One region of the Ruegeria sp. CDSC054 genome, then DNA from elsewhere that is predicted to be linked to it. Evidence: riboswitches for the same ligand, from Rfam matches in the RefSeq annotation. Region 1 holds a riboswitch; each other region holds the start of a gene.
The links. A riboswitch is a leader RNA that binds a small molecule or an ion and turns the genes downstream of it on or off. The one in region 1 is predicted to bind cobalamin.
Positions count from the first base shown of each region.

Region 2: another riboswitch for cobalamin. It lies ahead of AC2FGC_RS09070 (DUF1636 family protein); the one in region 1 lies ahead of AC2FGC_RS15595 (hypothetical protein).
Region 3: another riboswitch for cobalamin. It lies ahead of AC2FGC_RS22445 (metal ABC transporter ATP-binding protein); the one in region 1 lies ahead of AC2FGC_RS15595 (hypothetical protein).
Region 4: another riboswitch for cobalamin. It lies ahead of AC2FGC_RS12715 (DUF1636 family protein); the one in region 1 lies ahead of AC2FGC_RS15595 (hypothetical protein).

Region 1 is NZ_JBXWOA010000008.1:51,719-56,116, forward strand. It holds gene AC2FGC_RS15575 (bifunctional 2',3'-cyclic-nucleotide 2'-phosphodiesterase/3'-nucleotidase) at 1-140, shown strand, start outside; RNA gene ffs (signal recognition particle sRNA small type) at 180-278, shown strand; gene rsgA (ribosome small subunit-dependent GTPase A) at 437-1,465, shown strand; gene AC2FGC_RS15590 (alpha/beta hydrolase family protein) at 1,474-2,331, opposite strand; cobalamin riboswitch at 2,476-2,695, shown strand; gene AC2FGC_RS15595 (hypothetical protein) at 2,780-3,187, shown strand; gene AC2FGC_RS15600 (protein-tyrosine phosphatase family protein) at 3,195-3,692, opposite strand; gene AC2FGC_RS15605 (DNA polymerase III subunit gamma/tau) at 3,850-4,398, shown strand, end outside.
Region 2 is NZ_JBXWOA010000003.1:270,345-274,742, reverse strand. It holds gene AC2FGC_RS09085 (FecCD family ABC transporter permease) at 1-333, opposite strand, end outside; gene AC2FGC_RS09080 (ABC transporter substrate-binding protein) at 335-1,285, opposite strand; gene AC2FGC_RS09075 (ABC transporter ATP-binding protein) at 1,296-2,081, opposite strand; gene AC2FGC_RS09070 (DUF1636 family protein) at 2,078-2,434, opposite strand; cobalamin riboswitch at 2,536-2,743, opposite strand; gene AC2FGC_RS09065 (bifunctional enoyl-CoA hydratase/phosphate acetyltransferase) at 2,937-4,331, shown strand; gene AC2FGC_RS09060 (acetate/propionate family kinase) at 4,324-4,398, shown strand, end outside.
Region 3 is NZ_JBXWOA010000019.1:41,026-45,423, reverse strand. It holds gene AC2FGC_RS22460 (hypothetical protein) at 1-101, shown strand, start outside; gene AC2FGC_RS22455 (metal ABC transporter solute-binding protein, Zn/Mn family) at 182-1,081, opposite strand; gene AC2FGC_RS22450 (metal ABC transporter permease) at 1,078-1,980, opposite strand; gene AC2FGC_RS22445 (metal ABC transporter ATP-binding protein) at 1,973-2,731, opposite strand; cobalamin riboswitch at 2,961-3,171, opposite strand; gene AC2FGC_RS22440 (acyltransferase family protein) at 3,480-4,398, shown strand, end outside.
Region 4 is NZ_JBXWOA010000005.1:214,985-219,382, reverse strand. It holds gene AC2FGC_RS12720 (hypothetical protein) at 1-443, shown strand, start outside; cobalamin riboswitch at 1,426-1,635, shown strand; gene AC2FGC_RS12715 (DUF1636 family protein) at 1,719-2,108, shown strand; gene cobW (cobalamin biosynthesis protein CobW) at 2,105-3,160, shown strand; gene cobN (cobaltochelatase subunit CobN) at 3,164-4,398, shown strand, end outside.

The DNA.
Region 1 (4,398 bases):
TTGCGCCCATGCCGGGGTCCTCTGTCCTGTTGAAGACCGGTCCAAAGGCACAGTGTCACCTCGCGGACATCGCAGAGTTTAGCGCAAAGCTGGCTGGCACGGATGCCGAAGGGTTTTTGCGCATTCAACTCACACTGTGACGGGTTGTCATTTCTGCGTGTCTTCCCTATATCGATTTTCGAGAGGTTGGCGCGGGCGAGCGCCTCGCCAACCTGGTCAGGTCCGGAAGGAAGCAGCCACAACGAGCCCCGCTTGGGTCGATGTCCAACCTCTCACTTACTTGAACCGCTAGCCACAGGAGGGCTTTTATGATTGTAGCAAAAACCCTTTGGGCAGAGCGTTTCTGAGGCCGACCCTCACACCTGCCTGAACACATCACCGCTGATTGCGCGACCGCCATCCAGACGGCTTGCTGTACCTGAACACAGGCAGAACAATGTCCTTTACACTTTCGGACCTGGGATGGTCCTCACACTTTGCCGCCCAACATGCGGCCAATCCTTCGTGCGTTCCCTTTCGCATCACAGCCGTTCACCGTGATCGTCTGATCGGTGCAAACATCAACGGTGAAACACCTCTGCTCACCCTGGCCCAGCCGACGGGCGACTTCGCCGTCGGCGACTGGGTATTGGCGGATGATCATAACCGCGTTCAACAGCTGCTGGAACGCCGCAGCCTTTTGAAACGCCGCGCCGCCGGAACTGGGGCCGAGGCCCAGTTGATCGCCGCCAATGTGGATGTGCTGTTCATCGTCAGTTCCTGCAATGCCGACTTCAATCTGGCCCGGCTGGAACGGTATTTGGCTTTGGCACATCAGGCCGGGTGCTATCCGGTCGTCATACTAACCAAGGCCGATACCTGCACCGATCCTGATAAATACTCCAAAGCGGCCGTGTCGCTGTCTCCGTTTCTGACCGTGCTGGCAATCAATGCTTTGGATGCCATGGACGTTCAGCAAGTTCTGTCCTGGTGCCCCACCGGGCAGACCGCTGCACTGGTCGGCTCATCCGGTGTCGGCAAGACAACATTGGTCAACGCCATGACGGGCCTGGATGAGGCAACCTCCGGCATTCGCGAGGACGACGCGCGCGGGCGGCACACGACAACTGCCCGCGCGTTGCATCCGATGCAGAACGGAGGCTGGTTGATCGATACACCCGGCATGCGGGCTTTGCGGTTGCTGGATGCACAAGATGGCGTCGATGAGGTCTTTTCCGACATTCTTGAATTGGCTCAGACCTGCCGCTTTTCCGATTGTCAGCATCAGGCCGAGCCGAGCTGCGCCGTGCAGGATGCGATTTCCAACGGAACACTGGACGCTGAGCGGTTAGAGCGCTGGCGAAAGCTGCGGCGCGAGGATGAGAGGAACTCGGAAACCGTGGCGCAGTCTCGTGCGCGCGACAAGGCCTTTGGTAAGATGGTACGATCGGTGATGCAGGACAAGAAATCCCGAAAAAAGCTGTAAGTACCGGCTCAGGCGATTAACCGGGGCCATATGGCCGCATTTCGGCGCGCAAATGCGCCGATGTGACCGACCCCGGCCAATCCAAAGTCTTTCGGCGACAACTGATGCCGGCGGGCTTTGGGACCGTAAAGATCGGCCAGGCGCCAAACCGCGTTCGGGGGCACCACCTGATCATCGTCCATTGTGAACAGATCGACGGGTGTTTCCGACGCAGCCCAACGGGCGTCTGGAAGGCTTTTGCCGATATCCGGCACGTAGCTCAGCGCAGCGGTGCACCATTTGCGCCACTGCCAGTAGACACGTGCCGGAAGGTCCGAGCCGAACCCAAGTGCCTTGCCCGGCAGGTATCCCAATGCCTTAACCAGCAATGGCGGGTGGGCATACCAGAACATTGTCGCCAGTGCGCGATACGGCCAGGGGTGGTCGGATACCGTCACCAAACCTGAACAGACACAGATCATCCGGTCGATCTGCTCAATATCGGGCTGAATTGGCCCCAGCATTCCACCCACCGAATGGCCAATGCTCCACTGTTGCGCGACAGGAAACCTGCGCCGCATTTCAGTGCGGGCAGCGGGCATGTCGATCAACGCCCAATCGGCCATCGTGGCCTGCGAATCGCGCAGACGCCCCTTTAGAGAGTGGCCAAAATCGCGATAGTCATAGGTCAGACAGGCCATACCCTGTTCTTCCACCAGCCACCGCGCAAAATGCTGGTAATAGTCGCGCGGTACGCCTGTGGCTGCATGGACTACAACCGCCACATCAGGTGCCGAGGCAGGCATATACAGCCGTGCCGACAGTTCGGCCTCTCCGGCAGAAAACGTGAAATCTTCGGTCAAAACGACCGGAGTGTTGTCCAACATGGTGCCCTCGCAAGCATCTGAACTATTCGGTTCACATATGGCATATCGGCGCTTTTGCGCGACTAGAGTCAACAGATTTTCAAAGTGACCAAGCGTCCACTTGAACGATGGAAAACAGCCCGCTTGACTCAAGCCACCTACAACCGCTAGCGATGAGGTGATGGTTCTCGTCCTTATATTGGGGCGGGATGAAAAGGGAACTCGGTGCGGTCCAGCCCGGCAATGCCGGAACGGACCAAGGCCGCGACTGCCCCCGCAACTGTAAGCGGTAAGCAATGCCGAAAAACCACTGGCCGAAAGGCTGGGAAGGTCGGCAAAGCAATGACCCGCAAGTCAGGAGACCTGCCATCAAAGTAAAAACCGAAACTCGGGCGGGGTGTCCGGGCAGGTCTTCAGTTGACTGAAACACCTGTTCCACGTCCCCCGCTCACCGCGCGGAGGGCGCATTATGATCTGGAAGACAACGACCCACGAGTTCACCGCCACCCTGTGCCAGAAAACGGGGAAAACCTGCCCCGCATTGGCACAAATGGCTCGGGCCTTGGCCGAGGCGATGGCAACAGCACAACCAATGACGACCAGCGAATTTGAGGTGGACGGTTCCAGCGAACTGACCCATTGCGGCGAGGGCTGCACGGCTCGGTTTCGCGCTAGCCCGTCCCGGATCAGGGTCTATTGCGGCGCGAACGCAGACGACTCGGCAGATATGTTGGACGACTACGCCGATATGATGTTCAGCCCTGAATTCGCCACTCTGCCAACAGGTGTATTGACCGCCTTGCCTTGCGCAATGCTCGAGGCATCGGCACTTGCGCCGCGACCGTCACAGCACATCGTGCAGCAAGCAACAGCCTGATTTTGCTTCACCGATCGCTCTGGGTCGGCTTCATGGCCCAGGCCATCTGCTCATCCGTTTCCACCGCGCAGGGTCGAGCCAAGCGTAACCGGATTAGCGCGTGGTTTGGGTCTTCACCGCTTTCCACCATGAGCCTAAGCGCGACCATCCCCGACCGCCCACAACCGCCCCGGCAATGCACCAGCACGCGTCCACCCTCGGACAGCACCTGCCGGGCGGCTGCGCTGGCTTGAGGCCAAAGAGTTTCGATTGGCAGGGGCGGCGTGCCAAAATCCTCGATCGGAAGATGCACCCAGGTCGCGGGTCTGCTTTGAACGTCTCTACCAAAACTGCCTGCACCGACCTGCTGCATCTCGGCCTCAGTGGTCATTGAAATCACCAGATCAGGGTTCCAGTCCTGTATCACCCTCAGATCATCCACATACCCGCCGCCGCCGCCAGGCAAGGGGGACAACGCCAAAGTGCCTGAGCCAACAGGCAGTGCGTAGATTGCAAATTTTGCCAAAGCTTATGCTCCTACTGCCACCGGCTTACCAGGTTTTGACAGCCGGTTTATCCCGCTTACAGACGCAGTCCAAACCGAAATTCCACGAAGCCTGCTGTGGACGCGAGCGGCCCGGGTCTCTACGCTACATTTCTGACACGAATCTGACAGAGCAGACATGACCGAAACGCCCAGCCCCGCCTATCAGGTTCTTGCCCGCAAGTACCGCCCCGAAACCTTTGCAGATCTGGTTGGACAGGACGCAATGGTGCGCACGCTAAAAAATGCGTTCGAAGCGGATCGGATCGCGCAAGCCTTCATCATGACCGGCATTCGCGGTACAGGTAAAACCACCACTGCCCGGATTATCGCCAAAGGTATGAACTGCATCGGTCCCGATGGTGAAGGCAAACCAACGACCGAACCTTGTGGCCAGTGCGAGCATTGCATTGCCATCATGGAAGGACGCCATGTCGACGTGATGGAGATGGACGCCGCCAGCCGGACCGGTGTGAACGACATTCGCGAGATTATCGACAGTGTCCGATATCGTGCCGCCAGTGCGCGCTACAAGATCTATATCATCGACGAAGTTCACATGCTGTCGACCAGCGCCTTCAATGCCCTGCTCAAAACGCTTGAAGAACCGCCCGAGCACGTAAAATTCATCTTTGCGACGACCGAGATTCGCAAAGTTCCAGTGACAGTGCTGTCACGATGCCAGCGG
Region 2 (4,398 bases), on a different contig from region 1:
TGTAATGACAAAGACAGCTCCCGCCGCAGCGCCAGAGGACAGTCCGAACAGAAACGGGTCCGCCAGATCGTTGCGTGTGGTGGTTTGCAGGACAACGCCAACGACGCCCAATCCGGCACCGATCACCGCGGCAAACAGCGCGCGTGGTAAGCGCAGGTCAAACACGATGCGGTGGAGCGGAGACATCTCTCCGTCCATCAATCCTGTGCCCAACAAGACACCGGCTAGCGCGTCAGAGGCCGGAATGGATGTGGTTCCGTAGATAGTCGAGGTCAGCAAAAGGGCGGCCAATACAGCCGCCCCCAGCAAGAGTGTAAGGCCAAGACGGCCCATATCAGTTCAGGCCCGGGTGCATGGCTTTGGCCATTTTCGAAATTGCTTCGATATTTGCCGGTCCGGGTGTCAGTTCTTCGTAGCGCAGACCAATCCAGCGTTCGTTCCTGACCGCATCCGTCTGAGACATCACGGGATGGTCCTGCAGGAACTTGAAGGTATCTGCGGCGCCATTTCCAGTTTGATAATCAAGTAAAACCAGGAATTCCGGGTTCGAAGCGGCAACAGCCTCCCACGAGGAACGACCCCAGCTGGTGTCCATATCATGGGTGACGTTCTCGCCGCCAGCGGCAGCAATCATCGCGTCGGGAATGGCAAACTTACCAGCCGTAAACGGGGCATCGGCGGGGCCGTCCAGCAGGAAAACGCGGGGTTTCGGCAGGTCGGCTGTCTGTGTTTCAATTTCGGACAGTTCCTCTTTCCAGCCGGAAACAAGCTTTTCTGCCTTGTCCTCAACGCGCATGACTTTGCCCAAGCGAAGAACGTCGGTGAACAGCAGGTCCATGCTGGCTTCGGGGCGATCCTTATCCAGATGTACGCAGCTTTCGGTCAGGATCATCGTTTTGATGCCAAACGGCGCAAGAGTGTCGGGGGTCACGTCACCGCCCGGCTTCATGCCATAGTACCAGCCCGCAAAGAAAAGGTCGGGTTCGACAGCGACCAGATTTTCTACTGTTGGATACTTGGGCGCAAGTTCCGGGATGTCGCCGCGCAGGGTTTCAAACTCGGGGCTGGTTTTGTACCAGCCGGTGATGCCCGTCAGGCCCACGATCTTGTCCTGCAAACCCAGTGCAAAAGCCATGTCGGTCATGTTCATGTCGTGCACGACCAGCCGCTCGGGTTGAGTTTCAAACACCATCGGCTCGCCGCAATTGTCGACGGTGATCTCGCGCGCTGTTGCGGCACTTGCAATGCCGCTGATCAGTGCAGCGCACCAGAGAGTTTTGTTCATGTTACTTTCCCTAGTTTGAGGTAGTGGTTCTTCGGATATCCAGTGCCGGGATCATGCGGCCTTCATGCTGAAAGCTAAGAAAATCGACACCGAACGTTTCACGGACCCTTTCGGGTGTCAGCACTTCGTGCACTGGGCCGAAACCGGTCAGGCGTGTGGATTTCATCAACGCGACATGGGTCGCGAATTCCGGGATCATGACCAGATCATGGACGATCATGACCACCGTAATGCCCAGCTGAGCCACCAGCGACAGCATGCGTCCCTTGGCGTCCGGGTCCAGATGGTTCGTCGGCTCATCCAAAAACAGCAGCGACGGGTTCTGCGCTAACGCCCTTGCGATATGAGCGCGCTGGCGTTCCCCCCCGGATAATACGGCCATCCGCTTGTCAGCGAGGGCAACCAGTCCGGTAAGCTTCAGGATGCGGTCCAATTCCAAGGCGTGCTCAGCCGCAGATCGATCGGCGCGGATCGGGATTTGCCCAAGGGCCACGTAGTCGCGCAGAAACAAACGCCCGTCCGGCGATTCCTGTTGACTGACCACGGCGATCATTCGGGCGCGGTCCATCGCCGAAAGCTGCCGAAGGCTGCGCCCCTTTACCAAAACGTCCCCCAGCACAATCTCTTCACCGCCGCACAAAAGATTCAGCAGCGTTGTCTTACCCGCACCGTTTGGGCCGGCAATTGCCAGAGTGGCCCCTTCACTCAGTTCGAAATTGATGTTTTGCAGCAGTACGTCGCCGTTCAGGGCGTAATACTCCAGCCCGCGCGCCTCAAGGAAAGCTCCGCAGGTCATGCGCTTGTCTCCAGCTTCAGCCGGGGCAGGCGCGCCAGGGTCTTTTCAAGAAGGGCAGGCGGGCGCTGCGTTGCGTTGGTCCACCCATCCGCGCTGCGATGGTATTGATGTGCAAATTCGGCCAAAGCATCCACGTCCTCAGTCGATTGGATGTCACCGAAAAGGTACTGCGCTTTGTCGAATGCCTGAAACCCGACGGTTGTGGGATGACCGCAACCGGCCATGCAGGAAACGCTTTGGATGTCAAAACTGGATGGAAGCTTGCTTGCAAGCGCAGCGCGCAATGAATCCGCCCGGTCAGAACCCTCGCAGGTCTCGCAAATCAGAAGGAAATGATCAGGACTGATCGACATAGCCCACTCCGCCTGTTGCCAAGCGCGGGCAGAAGGTGCCAATCATGTCATCACGTCTTAGACGTGTCATAAAGCCTCCTTCCAGGACGCCCCGCCCCGGGTTGGTTGAACATCGGATGGTAGGTCTCCTGACTTGCGGGTCGTGGCTTGGCCATCCTTCCCGACCCATTTGGGGTCAGTGGGTACTTGGCGTCGCTCACCGCTTACAGTTGCGGGGGCAGTCACGGACTTGGCGCTTGTTGGCAACCTCACCGTATTCCCTTTTCATCCCTTGGCGAACCATAGGGAACCATCGTGGGTGATGCTTGCCCGAGTTCCGATTTTGGGTCAAGCGATAATACTCAGCGCCCCACGCACAGAGGTCATTTGTCATTTGCCAACGATCTGACTACGCTGCGTCGCAGAAATGTAGGGACAAAGGTGGATATGTTCTGGTTCCGGAAGGGCCGCACATCCAATGTTTAAAACGACGAACACGCATTCGTAAACAAAGCCGGTTGAGATGAAAATTCAAGAAAACAGAACCTATTCTCAACTGAAGGTAGGCGACAAGGCGCAGGTCACCCGATTGTGCACCGTGGACGACTTGTACGCGTTTGCCTCGGCTTCGGGTGACCACAACCCGCTGAATCTGGCGGCCTATGACGGAGATGGAGATGGACACCCCGAGGCTGTCGCGCCCGCCTTGTGGCCCGCGGGTCTGGTGGCTGCAGTCATTGGAAACATCTTACCGGGGGCCGGTACGCAAACACGTCGGGCGGACCTGAGTTTTCATGCTCCGGTTATGGCGGGCGAAGAACTGACCGCCTTTGTGGCTGTTACCGAAAAGCGTGAAGACGGCGACCTGACCTGTTCCGCCGAGGTGCGCCGGGTCGGGGATAACGCATTGATCCTGAGCGGTACCGTACAGGTCACACCACCGTCGCGGCATTTGACCTTCGACTCGGTTGAGATGCCGGGACTGATCGTTCAACGTCACCGGCACTTCGACGCTTTGTTGGAAAAGGCACGTCCTCTGGACCCGATGCCCACAGCGATCGTTGCGCCAGAGGAGCCAAATTCGCTGGGCGGGGCGTTGCTGGCGTTGGAAAACAGCATCATTACGCCGATTTTGGTGGGCGACCCGGACAAAATCACCGCCGCTGCCGCCCAGCTTGGAGCGGATTTGGCCGGAATTGAAATTATCCAAGCCAAAGGCCACGATGTGGCTGCTCGTCGCGCCGTCGATCTGGTCGTCGAAGGCAAGGCCCGGATGCTGATGAAAGGTCACTTGCACACAGATGTCCTTTTACGCGCCGTTCTTCGCCGCGAAAACGGCCTGAGGACCGGGCGACGCTTGTCGCATGTGTTCGTTATGGACGTGCCGGGCATGTCCCGGCCCATCATGGTTACCGATGCGGCGGTGAATATCGCACCGGATCTCGAAACCAAGGCCGATATCGTTCAAAACGCCATCCATCTTGCGCATTCTATTGGCATCGAGATGCCCAAGGTTGGCGTCTTGTCGGCGGTTGAGACCATCAACCCGCATTTACCGTCGTCTGTCGATGCGGCGCTGTTGTCGAAAATGGCCGAGCGTGGACAGATCACCGGCGGGCTGGTCGATGGCCCCTTGGCCATGGACAATGCGGTTGATCTGAACGCCGCGCGGACAAAAGGCATCACCTCACCGGTCGCGGGGGTCGCAGACATTCTGGTTGTTCCGAATATCGAAGCCGGCAACATGGTAGCCAAACAGCTGACATATATCTCGCATGCCGAGGCTGCCGGCGTCGTGATAGGTGCTGCGGCACCGATTATCCTGACATCTCGGGCAGATGATGATGCTTCGCGGCTGGCGTCTTGTGCTGTCGCGGCGCTGCATGCAATTGCGAATGAAGGCAAAATCCATGGCTGAACATGTTTTGGCACTGAATGCCGGGTCGTCCTCGTTGAAATTCGCGCTTTACGAACTGGTCGAGGAC
Region 3 (4,398 bases), on a different contig from region 1:
AGACGATGATGTCACGGGACGTTTACGCAAGATTTTTCGCCTCGCTATTGGATCTTTCCCGTACTTTGGGAGAATACGAAGACGGCTGGAAGCCGGACTAAGCGACGTTTTCCCAAAACCCAGTGTTCCAAAGCACCGTATGAGGCGGCGGATCAAGCACCGCCTCGTGCCTGAAGACCAATTAGCTTGCGGTTGCGTTCCCAAGTGTATTCAGCAGAGTGTTCAGATTGTGCTGGAACATCGCAAGGTAGCTGGTGGCAGGGCTACCCCGTTCCGACAAGGCGTCCGAGAACAGCCGTCCACCAATCACGATTCCGGTTTCATCCGAGATCTGCTGAATCAAAGTGGGGCTTGTGATGTTTTCAACAAACAACGCGGCAGCACCATCCGCCTTCAGTTGGTCAATCAGAACAGCAAGATCCTTGGCTGATGGCTCTGCTTCGGTGTCGATGCCAACCGGCGCAAGGAAAGTCAGGCCGTAGGCGTCTGCCAAATATCCAAATGCGTCATGTGCGGTCACAACCGTGCGGCGATTGGCGGGCAGACCTGCCAGCTTTGCCTTGGTTTCTACATCCAGCGCCTCAAGCTGCGCGATATAGACCGCGGCATTGGCAGCGATTTCTTCGGCGTGCTCGGGCATCGCCTCTGTCATCACGTCGGCGACATTGGTCACGTAAATCATGCCATTCGACAGCGAATTCCAGGCGTGGGGGTCGATTTTGCCCTCGACTGTGACAGGCGTGATGCCGTCGGTGGCAACGTGCACGGTTGCGTCAGTGCCCGATTCAGCGATTAGGGTATCGGACCATGTCTCAAAGCCCAGACCGTTGACAAAGATGATATCCGCCCGGGCAACGGCCTTCGCATCTGCAACCGAAGGCTGATACACATGCGCATCCGCATCCGGGCCCACGATTGTCGTAACCGTGGCCAGATCGCCCACGACCTCTTCGACCATGTCGCCGAGGATCGAAAAGCTAGCGACGATCTTGACGTTGTCTTCTGCCGCAACGGCCGGCAATGCAGCCAAAGCAAACGACACAGAGGCAATGCCGGCGTAGAGTGACTTTACAAGAGTCATTGTGCTCTCTCTTCTTGTTGAATTTGGGCAATGGGGATGTCTTTGGAAACAGACGGTTTGCGCATCCGTCTGCCAAAACCAAGGGGACCGAAAATAGCCGAGAACAGAAAGAACCCACCGGCAACCAAAACGATCGCCGGGCCGGACGGCGTGTCCGGGAACAAGTAGGACAGGGTCAGGCCGATCCAGCAACTGGACAAGGCAAACACAAAGCCCAGGACCAGTTGCCCGGTGATCGTACTGGCCCAATAGCGCGCCGCAGTTGCGGGCAGGATCATCAAGCCAACGGCCATCAACGTTCCCAGTGTTTTGAACGCGGCCAGCAGGTTCAGAACCAACAGCAGCATAAAACCCTGATCTACCAACCACGGTCGGCGCGTCTGCGTTTCGAAGAAAACCGGATCACAGGTGCTGACAATCAGCGGACGAAGCAGAACGGCGAATGCCAACAATGTTACCGTCGCCACCCCTCCGACAAGGATCATCGACGCGTCGTCGATCCCAAGGATTGATCCGAACAGGAAGCTTTTTAATGGGACTGCGGACCCTGCTGCAGACAGAATAAAGATACCCACCGCCAGTGCGATCAGATACAGCGAGGCAAGGCTGGCATCGCTGCGCAGGATCGTCCGGCGTGCGAGAAAGGCGGTCAAAATGGCGACGCCAACACCCGCGATAAGCCCTCCGACCAGCAGTGACATGACTGACAAGCCCGCCGTGACAAAGCCGATGACGATGCCCGGGGTAATCGCGTGGGCCATGGCCTCACCAGCCAGCGATAGGCGACGCAGAACAAGAAATGCCCCCACCGGCGCGACCGAAGCCGACAAAACCGTGGTTGCCACAAAAGCGCGACGCATGAAGGCAAAGCTCCACATTTCGACGATCAGGTCATACATTGGCGTGCTCCGCTGTTGAATGGGTGCCACGGAACATCCAGGACGCCTGACTTTCCGAGAGGTATCCTTGTGCAACCAGCCGGTCTGGTGTCAGAACGTCATTCACCGGTCCATGGGTCGCCTCTTGCCCGCCCAAAAGCAGCGCGTGGCTGCAATAGTCCAGTACCGAGGAAAGATCGTGCACCACCAAAACCACCGCGCGCCCCTCATCGCGCCATCGGCGTATAATCGACAGCAGATGCGCCTCAGTACTTTGGTCGACGGCGGCAAACGGTTCATCCAGCAGGATCAGCGGCGCGTCCTGCATGATAACCCGTGCGAACAGCGCGCGCTGCAGTTGCCCGCCCGATAGCATATGCAGAGGCCGGTCAGCGATATCCAGTACCCCGGCCTCATCCAGCGCGGCGGCCATCCGGTCACGTGCCGCGGCGTCCAGCCCGGTACGATAACCAAACCCGCGCCAAGCACCCATCGCGGCAAGATCCCTCACACGGATGGGAAATCGGCGGTCGAACTCGGTCATCTGCGCCAGGTACCCGATGTCACCAGGACGGCCCTGCGGCCAAGTCAAACTGCCCGAAAGCGGATCCATCAAGCCCAGCAGCATCTTTACAAATGTGCTCTTGCCCGACCCGTTCGCACCAAGAACGGCCAGGGTTGTCCCGGACGCGATATCCATGGAGAGGCGGTGAAACAATGTCAGGTCGCGGTAGCCCAACGTCAGATCTCGGATTTGTAAAACGGCCGACATCAAATCACCGCGTAAATCGCGAGCCACAAGATCGCCGACAGCGCCAGAGCCCCCGTGACCAGCACCGGAACACTAAATTCCGTCAAGCACTTACCCCTTTGGGTGTCAGCTTTTTGCAATGACAACGGCAACGCCTCCTGTGTTCGGACAGGGGCAAAGCGAGCGCAAGTTCGTGCACGGTACGGACCGCTTGAAACATTGTCATCTCCCTCTGGGACACCCCGCCCAGGTTCATAAATTTCGGATGGCAGGTCTCCTGACTTGCGGGTCAAAGCTATCCCGATCCTTCCCAGGCTATTGCCCAGTGGACGATCTCGGGTCGCTCGCCGCCTACAGTTGCGGGGGCAGTCACGGAATTGGTCTTTTCACAGAACCGCACCGTATTCCCTTTTATCCCTGACCGCAGAATACAGTCGGGAACCATCACGTGGACCAAATACGAATTGATTTGATTCGACAAGAGCGCGAACCAATCGGTGATGGCAATTTGTACCAGGCTCCAATCAGCCAAAAAAATTCTACGATAAGGGTGCTAGCAATGGCAGTGACTTCGCGGGGCTCACTCAGAAGTTTTCAGCCTGGGTCTTGCAACGACCGGAACGCATAAACCTGCCAATACTTTGTTCGATTGGCTGCGGCGGCTCAAAGTTCCTCGACACACTCTTGACGACAGATGCGCTTCGAAAGCTCACAGGCCCGAGCACAAAATACAAGAGTGGGTTTTGATTAAATGCTGTAACGGAAAGAAATTGATGGCCTTCGCAGCATTGCAGTTTTACCAGTGGTTCTTTTTCATTCCGGCATAAGCCTGTTCAGTGGAGGTTTTTTAGGCGTAGACGTTTTCTTCGTTATCAGCGGATATCTAATAACCTCTATTATCCTTGATGATCTTGGAAAAAATAGCTTCTTTCTTTTGAAGTTCTACGAGCGTCGGGCCCGACGGATCTTGCCTGCCCTGAGTGTCGTCGTACTGGTGTGTATTCCTATCGCTTGGTTTACCATGCTGCCCGATCCACTGGAAAACTTCGGCCAGAGTGTCGTGGCCACGATGTTCTCTCTGAATAATGTTCTTCTCACGCTAACAAGTGGATACTGGGACCTCGCGTCCGAGTTCAAACCTCTGGTTCACGCATGGAGCCTGGCAGTTGAAGAACAGTTTTACATAGTTTTTCCGCTTTTGCTTATGGCCCTGTACCCGGTACTTAAACACAGAACGGATCTGCTGGTTTGGGCTATCATCGGGTCCAGTTTCCTGGCGAGCGTACTGTTGGTTCAAACCCACCCGGAGAGCACATTTTATCTTCTGCATACACGCGCCTGGGAACTCGGATTCGGTGCATTGGGGGCCTGTTGGGAAAATAGGCGCAAGGTTAGAGCGAGCAACAGTCTTTCGCTACTTGGCCTTATTGCGGTGATTGCATCTATGGTGATCTTTGACGGGACCATGCAACACCCGTCATACCTGACAGCCGTTCCGGTCGTCGGGTCTTTGCTCGTTCTCCTCTATGCAAAGGAAGGCACTTTTGTCGCCAAACTGCCGAGCATCAGAATTCTGGTTGGCATTGGCCTGATCAGCTACAGCCTGTATCTCTGGCACCAACCAATTTTCGCATTTGCGCGCATTGCTAGCTTTGAAGAACCCAGCCCGTATTTTCTTGCCAGCTTGA
Region 4 (4,398 bases), on a different contig from region 1:
TCCGAAAATACACCAAGCTGGAAAACAGTGAATCTTACACCCGGGGAATTGGAAGGGTAATCGGGAAGAACTCCGGCGCGCATAGTTTTGCCATGGGTCTAAGGAACTTTATTCTACATCATCATTTGGTGGAGCCTGGCATAACCATTTCGATGGGGGAAAGTCGCACGGTGCGACTGCTACTCGATTCAAACGCTTTGCTTTTCGCAGGTTTCAAGTGGAAAGCGGACGCTCGAGAATACATCCGTTCGGACAAAAAGCTGGATGCACTGAAAACGACCACCACTGTAGTCAAAGACGTTGCTAGACTTGTAAGGTTCCATCGGAAGATCGCAGAGAAACGACTACCGGAGGAAAAGTTCGCTCACGACACTTACCTTCACGAACGAACCAGGTTTAGACACCTCCAGAACGCGACGTTCGATCCGGGAGCAATTGTCTAACGGCGCTCAACTGTTTTAGCACGCGTTGTAAGCCCCAGCATTATGTCGGTGGCTCTAGACAGCTCCATTCCGGATGAAGAATTACGTATACAACTGACTACTCTGGCAAACCGGCATCAGAATCTTTCAAATGAAAAATGGCAATTGTTGCCGACGAAATCGTGCAGCTATTGAAGCAGCGTTTAAGGTATCCGAACACCGGCTCATATCTTGACGGGCGGAAGGTCGAGTGACGGCGCATTCAGGCTGCGACGCGCCTGAAAGCAATCAGCGTTGCTGTGATCATTGCACCAAAATCCACTTGAACCAAAAATCGAGCATCATCCTTGATGGCGTTAAGCCAATGAACAATTTCAACCAACAATCCCGCAACATTCGCAAGCCCACGTACCGATAAAATCTCACTAAACAATTGTTATTTATTAAGAAATTTAATTCCTTTACGCAAGTTCGAAATTGGTACTCGCCTCCACTTCTTTTCAAACACTTAGCTTTCTGCGCTGCTTTCGCAAATCCGGGCGTATACACTTGGGTATCATGTTCCTACTGGCTTCTGGAACAGCATAACCGTCGCCGTTGATGTCCGGGGTTAAATGTCGAAGCGGTTTGAAAGTAATGCCACACGTGCCAAATCTTTTCCCGCGAACAAACGGCGCGACGCACAATGCGACAGTGGTAGAGGGATGTGCTTTGTCTTTGTCGCGCCTTTGCCCGCTTCCTTAATATTGCCCAAAGGTTCGCACAGAACGCGATTGCCCAAGGCGCGCCTGTTGCGATTGCCGGTCCAGCGATTCCGTTTGCACAACCGCACTACCTGATTGCCAAGCCCGGAAGCGCTCAATCATCCGCGGCTGCGGGGCTGTTTTGCTCCTGGCTTCGTGATCGGATCGCATCGGATGCCGCTGACTGACTTCGGCTGGTCGCTTTTCTGACTTAACCGGTTTTCAATCCTCAGTCGTGCTTGACAAGCCCCCTGCCCGTGCCGCATGTCGCATGCGTTGGTGTCCATCCTCGGATGGATGAAAAGGGAATGTGCCAGCGATGTCATCGCCAAGCACAGCCGCCCCCGCGACCGTGACCGGAGAGGGTGCCCAAAGCCACTGGCCCAATAGGCCGGGAAGGCGGGACATCCGACAGGGCAAACGCTCTGACATCCGCAAGCCGGGAGACCTGCCAGCACCCGAAGTTGAAACCGGGCGGGGTGTTCCGGTGTCGGGTCCATGTCGCACACGTGGCCCGCATGAAACCCCGTCCCCCGTACAAAGGATTAGGGGGATGAGAGACGTGACCGAGACCGCACCAGTCGAATTGCTGGTCTGCACGACATGCCGCCGTGGGTTGCCCATCGAAGATGACGCTCAGCGACCCGGCACTTTGCTGCACACAGCGCTTGAACAGGCGGGCTTGCCTGACGGCGTGGACCTGAAGCCGGTGGAATGCCTGTCGAATTGTGATCAGGGATGTTCGATCGTTTTGCGTGGTGGCCCGTCCCGATGGACCTTCGTCTATGAAAACCTCGACGAGGCCGACCATGTCGAGACCATCGTCGAAGGCGTCACCAAATATCTGGCCGCTGAAGACGGTCTGGTGAAATGGCGTGAGCGCCCCGAACATTTCCGCAAAAACTGTGCGGCCCGCATTCCCCCGATTGGAGCCCTGAAATGAGCAATCTTGAAAAACTTCCCGTCACCGTGATCACCGGCTTTCTGGGCTCGGGCAAGACCACGCTGGTCAAGCACCTGATGCAGAACCCGCAGGGCAAGCGTCTGGCTGTGGTCGTCAATGAATTTGGCGATGTTGGCGTCGATGGCGATATCCTGAAATCCTGCGCCATTCCGGATTGCCCGGCGGAAAACATCATGGAACTGGCCAATGGCTGCATCTGCTGCACCGTAGCCGATGACTTCATTCCGACCATCGAGGCACTGATGGCGCTGGAGCCGCGCCCCGATCACATTCTGATTGAAACCTCTGGTCTGGCGCTGCCGAAGCCGCTGCTGAAGGCGTTCGACTGGCCGGATATCCGTTCTAAGATCACCGTTGACGGTGTGATCGCTCTGGCCGATGCCGAGGCCGTCGCCGCCGGGCGCTTCGCTCCGAATGTCGAAGCCGTGGACGCCCAGCGCCTGGCTGACGACTCGATCGACCACGAAACGCCCCTGTCAGAGGTGTTCGAGGATCAGATCTCGTGCGCCGACATCATCCTGCTGACAAAACCCGATCTGGCGGGCGCCGAAGGTGTGGCGAAAGCCAAAGAAGTCATCGCCGCCGAAGCTCCGCGTCCGCTGCCAGTGGTCGAAGTCGCCGAAGGTGCCGTAGACGTGCGCGTCGTGCTGGGGCTGGAAGCGGCCGCCGAGGATGACATGGATGCCCGTCCGTCGCATCACGATGGCCATCACGACCACGAACACGACGATTTCGAAAGCATCATCGTCGAGTTACCTGAACAGACCGACCCGGCCCAACTGGTCGCCAATATCGAACGTCTGGCCAATGAGCTGAACATCCTGCGCGTCAAAGGCTATGCCGCCGTTCAGGGCAAACCCATGCGTCTGCTGGTGCAGGCCGTTGGTGCCCGCGTACGTCACCAGTATGACCGCCCGTGGGAACCCGGTGAAGAGCGCCGTTCGCGTCTGGTGGTCATCGCCGAACACGACGACATCAAAGAGGCCGCGATCCGCGATATCCTCGTGGGCGTGACCGAGGCCGCCGAGTAAGCCATGCACGTCGTCTTCCGCGAAAGCCACGGGCTCGAGGAAACCGAGACCCCGACCGATCTGGGCCAAAGTCCGGCGGATCTGGTGGTGCTGTCCTTTTCGGACAGTGACCTTGGTGCTTTCGCGGCGGGCTGGCATCGCGGTGGCGGGGCCGAAGGGCGAATGCCGACAATGCGGCTGGCCAACCTGACAGCACTGAAACACCCGTTGTCCGTCGACACTTATGTCGAGCAAACGCTCGAGGGCGCCAAGGGCATTCTGATCCGTTTGATCGGCGGCGTGCCTTACTGGTCCTATGGCTTGCAGCAAGTTCTGGCGCTGGCGCAATCCAAGGGGATCGCACTGGCCGTCCTACCTGCCGATGGGCGTGAGGATACGCGGCTGGATGATTACTCCACCCTGCCCGTCTCAACCCTGCGGCGGCTTGCGCATCTGTGTGACACCGGCGGCGAAGTCGCGGCGCAAGCGGCCTTGGCACAAATGGCGCTGGCGGCTGGGCTTTATGCCGGGCCGGTGATGGGCGCAAAGACCTTGCCAAAGTGCGGTGCGTGGTGCCCGGATCGTGGCGTAATCCCGGTCGAAACAGCATTCTCGAGCGACGCGAGGCGTATCCTCGTGACCTTCTACCGGGCTTATCTGACATCTGCAGACACCGCCCCGGTCGCAGCCCTGATCCGCCGATTGCGGGAACGCGGGTTCGAAGCAGTAGGCATGTTCGCCCCCTCGCTAAAAGCACCTGCCGCCGCCGATTGGCTGCGCGGGAACATCGCCGCCATTAAACCGTCGGCCATTATCAACGCCACTTCCTTCTCGGGCAAAGGCGCATCGGGTACATCGCCGCTGGACGCTGCCGATGTTCCGGTGTTTCAGGTTGCTCTCGCAACGTCCCGCCGCAAAGCCTGGGCCGAGGCGGAACGCGGTCTTTCGCCCGCTGATTTGGCTATGCACGTTGTCCTGCCTGAAGTGGACGGGCGAATTTCTGCAGGCATTGCCTCGTTCAAGGAACCGGGCAAGCGTGACCCGCATCTGGAGTATTCACGTTTTGCCCACCGGGCTGAACCGGAACGGATCGAGGCCATCATCGACCGTGTCGTCGGCTGGCTGAACCTGAACGACAAGCCCAAATGGGATCAGGTGCCCGCCTTGGTGCTGTCCACCTATCCCGGCAAGGATTGGCAGATGGCCCATGCGGTGGGCCTCGATGCTTTGGCCTCGGCCGAGGCGATGCTGGCCGACCT